Regions from separate parts of the Fictibacillus sp. KU28468 genome, predicted to be linked through region 2. Evidence: a T-box and tRNA genes for the amino acid it is inferred to sense, from the RefSeq annotation. Region 2 holds a T-box; the other holds one or more tRNA genes.

Region 1 (3,399 bases), 1.7 Mb from region 2:
CAGGGACGAAAGTCGGGCTTAGTGATCCGGTGGTTCCGCATGGAAGGGCCATCGCTCAACGGATAAAAGCTACCCTGGGGATAACAGGCTTATCTCCCCCAAGAGTCCACATCGACGGGGAGGTTTGGCACCTCGATGTCGGCTCATCGCATCCTGGGGCTGAAGTAGGTCCCAAGGGTTGGGCTGTTCGCCCATTAAAGCGGTACGCGAGCTGGGTTCAGAACGTCGTGAGACAGTTCGGTCCCTATCCGTCGCGGGCGCAGGAAATTTGAGAGGAGCTGTCCTTAGTACGAGAGGACCGGGATGGACACACCGCTGGTGTACCAGTTGTTCCGCCAGGGGCATAGCTGGGTAGCTACGTGTGGACGGGATAAGTGCTGAAAGCATCTAAGCATGAAGCCCCCCTCAAGATGAGATTTCCCATCACGTCAAGTGAGTAAGACCCCTTAGAGATGATGAGGTTGATAGGTCTGGTGTGGAAGCGTGGTGACACGTGGAGCTGACAGATACTAATCGGTCGAGGGCTTATCCTTAAAATAATCAGAAGTTTGGATGAAAAGTTATCTAGTTTTGAGGGAATATACCTCAAACTAGGTTGAAAAACCTACATATGTCTGGTGGCGATAGCGAAGAGGTCACACCCGTTCCCATACCGAACACGGAAGTTAAGCTCTTCAGCGCCGATGGTAGTTGGGGGCTTCCCCCTGTAAGAGTAGGACGTTGCCGGGCATATACATATGGAGGATTAGCTCAGCTGGGAGAGCACCTGCCTTACAAGCAGGGGGTCGGCGGTTCGAACCCGTCATCCTCCACCATTATTTCGCCGGTTTAGCTCAATTGGTAGAGCAACTGACTTGTAATCAGTAGGTTGGGGGTTCAAGTCCTCTAGCCGGCACCACTTTCAAGAGCCATTAGCTCAGTTGGTAGAGCATCTGACTTTTAATCAGAGGGTCGAAGGTTCGAGTCCTTCATGGCTCACCATTTTCAAAAATTTTATATGCGGGTGTGGCGGAATTGGCAGACGCGCTAGACTTAGGATCTAGTGTCTTATGACGTGGGGGTTCGAGTCCCTTCACCCGCACCATACGGATGCGGAAGTAGTTCAGTGGTAGAATACAACCTTGCCAAGGTTGGGGTCGCGGGTTCGAATCCCGTCTTCCGCTCCATTTTTTTCTGCCTGCCGGGGTGGTGGAATTGGCAGACACACAGGACTTAAAATCCTGCGGTAGGTGACTACCGTGCCGGTTCGAGTCCGGCCCTCGGCACCAATTAAAATTATATGCGCCCTTAGCTCAGCTGGATAGAGTGTTTGACTACGAATCAAAAGGTCGGGAGTTCGAATCTCTCAGGGCGCGCCATATCGGGAAGTGGCTCAGCTTGGTAGAGCACCTGGTTTGGGACCAGGGGGTCGCAGGTTCAAATCCTGTCTTCCCGACCATCTTTGTTAAGGGGCCTTAGCTCAGCTGGGAGAGCGCCTGCCTTGCACGCAGGAGGTCAGCGGTTCGATCCCGCTAGGCTCCACCATTTCGAAAATGTGTTGACATTTTCTTTTTTAATGGGTATGATATTAAAGTTGCTGTTCGAAGCAGCACATTAGTTCTTTGAAAACCAAACAAAAGCCAGGTAAGTCAGGGATTTTACAATCCCATCAATTTTTAAACTTTAAGAGCTATATCAAACACTTTATTGGAGAGTTTGATCCTGGCTCAGGATGAACGCTGGCGGCGTGCCTAATACATGCAAGTCGAGCGGACCAAAGAGAGCTTGCTCTCTGAGGTTAGCGGCGGACGGGTGAGTAACACGTGGGTAACCTGCCTGTAAGACGGGGATAACTTCGGGAAACCGAAGCTAATACCGGATGATAAAGAGGAACGCCTGTTTCTTTTTTGAAAGTCGGCCTTGTGCTGACGCTTACAGATGGGCCCGCGGCGCATTAGCTAGTTGGTGAGGTAACGGCTCACCAAGGCGACGATGCGTAGCCGACCTGAGAGGGTGATCGGCCACACTGGGACTGAGACACGGCCCAGACTCCTACGGGAGGCAGCAGTAGGGAATCTTCGGCAATGGACGAAAGTCTGACCGAGCAACGCCGCGTGAGCGATGAAGGCCTTCGGGTCGTAAAGCTCTGTTGTCAGAGAAGAACAAGTACCGGAGTAACTGCCGGTACCTTGACGGTACCTGACCAGAAAGCCACGGCTAACTACGTGCCAGCAGCCGCGGTAATACGTAGGTGGCAAGCGTTATCCGGAATTATTGGGCGTAAAGCGCGCGCAGGCGGTTCTTTAAGTCTGATGTGAAAGCCCACGGCTCAACCGTGGAGGGTCATTGGAAACTGGGGAACTTGAGTGCAGGAGAGAAAAGTGGAATTCCACGTGTAGCGGTGAAATGCGTAGAGATGTGGAGGAACACCAGTGGCGAAGGCGGCTTTTTGGCCTGTAACTGACGCTGAGGCGCGAAAGCGTGGGGAGCAAACAGGATTAGATACCCTGGTAGTCCACGCCGTAAACGATGAGTGCTAGGTGTTGGGGGGTTCCACCCTCAGTGCTGACGTTAACACATTAAGCACTCCGCCTGGGGAGTACGACCGCAAGGTTGAAACTCAAAGGAATTGACGGGGGCCCGCACAAGCAGTGGAGCATGTGGTTTAATTCGAAGCAACGCGAAGAACCTTACCAGGTCTTGACATCCTCTGACCATCCTAGAGATAGGACTTTCCCCTTCGGGGGACAGAGTGACAGGTGGTGCATGGTTGTCGTCAGCTCGTGTCGTGAGATGTTGGGTTAAGTCCCGCAACGAGCGCAACCCTTGACCTTAGTTGCCAGCATTCAGTTGGGCACTCTAAGGTGACTGCCGGTGACAAACCGGAGGAAGGTGGGGATGACGTCAAATCATCATGCCCCTTATGACCTGGGCTACACACGTGCTACAATGGGTGGTACAAAGGGTTGCAAAGCCGCGAGGCCGAGCCAATCCCAAAAAGCCACTCTCAGTTCGGATTGTAGGCTGCAACTCGCCTACATGAAGCCGGAATTGCTAGTAATCGCGGATCAGCATGCCGCGGTGAATACGTTCCCGGGCCTTGTACACACCGCCCGTCACACCACGAGAGTTTGTAACACCCGAAGTCGGTGGGGTAACCTTTTAGGAGCCAGCCGCCGAAGGTGGGACAGATGATTGGGGTGAAGTCGTAACAAGGTAGCCGTATCGGAAGGTGCGGCTGGATCACCTCCTTTCTATGGAGACATGAGTGCACTTTGCTGCCTCATGAACTTACCTGAGCTTTTGTTTGGTTTTGAGAGAACTTCTCTCATCTATAATATGGTGCATGGGCCTATAGCTCAGCTGGTTAGAGCGCACGCCTGATAAGCGTGAGGTCGATGGTTCGAGTCCATTTAGGCC
Region 2 (3,399 bases):
TCCAGCACTTTTGAAGTACTTCTTTCTTCATCATAACCGACAAATTCACTGTTGGTTTTGATATCGCTGAGTACGCCTCCCTGCACTTGCATGGAATCTACATCCTGGCGTGCAGAACGAGCACGTTCACGCTGTGCTTCCATCTCTTTTTCAAAACCGGCACGGTCGACTTCCATATTGTGTTCAGCAGCGTACTCTTCGGTCAGTTCAAAAGGAAAACCGAATGTATCATAGAGTTTAAACGCATCTTTTCCTGCAATCGTGCTGCTGCCTGATGCTTTTTCTTTTTGGATGACATCCTCAAGAATCGCCAATCCTTCATTGATGGTTTCATGGAAACGTTCCTCTTCGTTCTTGATGACGCGCTGAATAAAAGGAACTTTCTCTTTCACTTCAGGATAAAAATCAACCATTATGTCAGCAACAGTCGGTACAAGTTCAAACATGAACGGACGATCTAAGCCTATCTGTTTAGCGAAGCGTGTCGCTCTTCTGATCAGGCGGCGAAGAATATAACCGCGTCCTTCATTTGAAGGCAGAGCATTATCTGAAACCGCAAAAGCAACCGTTCGAATATGGTCAGCAATTACCTTAAACGCCGTATCTGTTTCCTTGCTTACTCCATACTTGCTGCCTGAAAGCTGTTCAGTCAGCCGAATCACAGGAATGAAGAGATCTGTGTCATAGTTGGTCGGAACGTTCTGGATGACGGAAACCATGCGCTCAAGGCCCATTCCTGTATCAATATTCTTCTTTGGAAGTGGAGTATACGTTCCATCAGGATTATGGTTGAACTCGGAAAAAACAAGGTTCCATACTTCAAGATAACGGTCATTTTCTCCACCCGGGTAAAGTTCCGGATCTTCTGGGTCATTACCGTACTTTTCTCCTCGGTCATAGAAGATCTCTGTGTTTGGCCCACTCGGCCCTTCTCCGATATCCCAGAAGTTTCCTTCCAGACGGATGATTCGTTCTGCAGGCACCCCTACTGTCTTGTTCCAGATATCGAATGCTTCATCATCTTCCGGATGAATGGTTACAGAAAGCATTTCAGGATCAAAACCAATCCATTTCGGATCTGTTAGAAACTCCCAAGCCCAAATGATGGCTTCTTCTTTAAAATAGTCCCCGATAGAAAAGTTCCCAAGCATCTCAAAGAATGTGTGGTGTCTTGCTGTGATTCCTACATTTTCAATATCATTTGTACGGATTGATTTCTGCGCATTCACGATTCTTGGATTTTCAGGGATGACCCTGCCGTCAAAGTATTTTTTCAGCGTTGCTACTCCACTATTAATCCATAGCAAAGACGGATCTTCGTGGGGGACGAGTGATGCGCTTGGCTCGACACTGTGGCCCTTCTCCTGGAAAAAATCCAGAAACATTTGTCTTACTTGAGCAGACGTTAAAGTTTTCATCTTTCCTATCTCCTTTCTGGTGTAAAAACGACAGGCAAATAAAAAAACTCCCGTTCCTGATCTGCATCAGGGACGAGAGTTGTTATTCACGCGGTACCACCCTGGTTATGAACCCGCTTTCAATGGGGATCATCACCTTAAATAAACGTTAACGGGGTTTAACCGGCAGGTATTAATTGCACTCGGGAGTAGCTTTCCGTTCCTCTTACTTTTAGAAACCTTTCAGCCGTGGGTTTCCTCTCTATAAAAGGGTAGAAACGTACTTATCTCCATCATCGTTTTGCTTTATCTTGCAGTAAGTATAATTCCTTCTAGGGCATTTTGTCAATCTTTGCCGTAAGTCTGTGATCACGAATGTGAACAACGATCACTTTAAGTATAGAAAACACAGGAACAGCTAGGATCAAGCCAAGAATTCCACCAATTTCTCCCCCTGCAAGAAGGGCGAGGATAATCAGAGCTGGATGGATATGAAGGCTTTTGCCAACGATTAGAGGCCCTAAAATATTTCCTTCTATAAATTGAAGCACAAGCATAATTCCTGCAACAATCAGCACCATTTTTACAGAGATCGTGAATGCGATGAATATAACCGGAACAGCACCAAGAATTGGTCCAAAATAAGGGATAACATCGGTTATGGCAATAATAATCCCAAGAATAATCGGATAAGGCATGCCTGCCAGCCAGAGAGCGAGCACAGCAGCTGCACCGAGAAGACTCCCGACAAACAGCTGCCCGCGTATATAGCCGCCAAGAGACCGGTCAATATCTTTCAATAAGTGAATGCCTTCTTTCCGCCATTTTTTCGGGGTTATATACCAGCATGCTCGTTTAATTGCATCAATATCCTTTAAAAAATAAAAGACAAGGAACGGAACGATAATCAAGACAAAAAAATAATCGACAATTTTTTTTATGGATCCGATCACATTGGCCGCACTTTTTTCCAAGTATTGTTCAGCCGATTGGATATAATCTTCAATGCGGAGATGGATGGAACGAGGCAGCCGGGAGGTATGGTGGTCCACTTCCAGCAGCCAGTTACGGTACGTTTTTGATATGGCAGGTATATTTGAGACGAGTTCCCGTATCTGAAGCACCATATATGGGATGCCTTTGTATACTCCGTAGCCGATACCGCCAAAAAACAAAACGTAGATAAACAGAATCGCCAGCGTCCGCGGAACGCCCCAATGATGCAGTTTTTCTACGAGGGGATGAAGCAAGTAGGTGATGAACACCGCAATAAAAAAAGGGATAAACACCGCTTTGACCGTTGTCAGCACAGGTGTCCAGAAAGGGGCAAGTTTAAGCAGCAGCCAGCCGCACAGAAACAAAAGTACCAACAGAGACAGGCGGATGATCCACTTCATATACTTTTCTCGATGTATAGTAATCACCTCCATTTATATTGTTGCCCCAACCTCTCATTTCATGAAAAAAAGTCCATGCTTTTTTTAGCATGGACTTTCATTTCTTTAATAAATGGCTTTTGCCAGTCTCTTACGCATTTTTCTTACTCTTTTAGAAGATAACAGGTCGTCCATCCTCATAAAATTCATCCCGTTTTTTCTGGATGATTTAATTCCTTTGAAAGCTGCCCAGATGCCTAAGGCAAGTAATGGTTTTAAAATGTTATTCATGTTGTCACCCACCCATTCATTAAGATCACTTAACGTTATTGTGCATCGGCATTAAAGGATAAATCTTGATCTTCAAAAAGATCATCAAGCGAAGTCAGACTGCCGTCTTCTTCCACTTGGTGAAGGGACAGCATGCCATTTACAATGGACAGTTCGATAAAACAATTCCAGCAATAATACTGATTGACACCGATCTTGCCTATATCCTTGCAGCTGCAGTTCGGGCATTTCAAATTGAGGGCCCTCCTTTATAGCACTTATCGTACAAAAAGCGACTGCTTCCCAATGGTTAACGGCTCGTGGGAATAAATGAGAGATCTTCCATCCGTCCAATC

The links. A T-box is a leader RNA that pairs with one kind of tRNA and senses whether it is charged. The one in region 2 lies ahead of alaS (alanine--tRNA ligase), so its partner is inferred to be a tRNA-Ala.
Region 1: it encodes a tRNA-Ala, which carries the amino acid that the T-box ahead of alaS (alanine--tRNA ligase) is inferred to sense. The anticodon was not compared.

What each region holds. Positions count from the first base shown of each region.
Region 1 covers NZ_CP110666.1:4,340,231-4,343,629, reverse strand. The annotation lists rRNA gene OKX00_RS23130 (23S ribosomal RNA) at 1-533, shown strand, start outside; rRNA gene rrf (5S ribosomal RNA) at 614-729, shown strand; tRNA gene OKX00_RS23120 (tRNA-Val) at 740-815, shown strand; tRNA gene OKX00_RS23115 (tRNA-Thr) at 823-898, shown strand; tRNA gene OKX00_RS23110 (tRNA-Lys) at 906-981, shown strand; tRNA gene OKX00_RS23105 (tRNA-Leu) at 1,000-1,084, shown strand; tRNA gene OKX00_RS23100 (tRNA-Gly) at 1,092-1,166, shown strand; tRNA gene OKX00_RS23095 (tRNA-Leu) at 1,180-1,268, shown strand; tRNA gene OKX00_RS23090 (tRNA-Arg) at 1,282-1,358, shown strand; tRNA gene OKX00_RS23085 (tRNA-Pro) at 1,362-1,438, shown strand; tRNA gene OKX00_RS23080 (tRNA-Ala) at 1,449-1,524, shown strand; rRNA gene OKX00_RS23075 (16S ribosomal RNA) at 1,684-3,233, shown strand; tRNA gene OKX00_RS23070 (tRNA-Ile) at 3,328-3,399, shown strand, end outside.
Region 2 covers NZ_CP110666.1:1,658,241-1,661,639, reverse strand. The annotation lists gene alaS (alanine--tRNA ligase) at 1-1,418, opposite strand, end outside; T-box leader at 1,484-1,703, opposite strand; gene OKX00_RS08480 (AI-2E family transporter) at 1,730-2,794, opposite strand; gene OKX00_RS08475 (hypothetical protein) at 2,900-3,064, opposite strand; gene OKX00_RS08470 (hypothetical protein) at 3,100-3,297, opposite strand; gene OKX00_RS08465 (PRC-barrel domain-containing protein) at 3,322-3,399, opposite strand, start outside.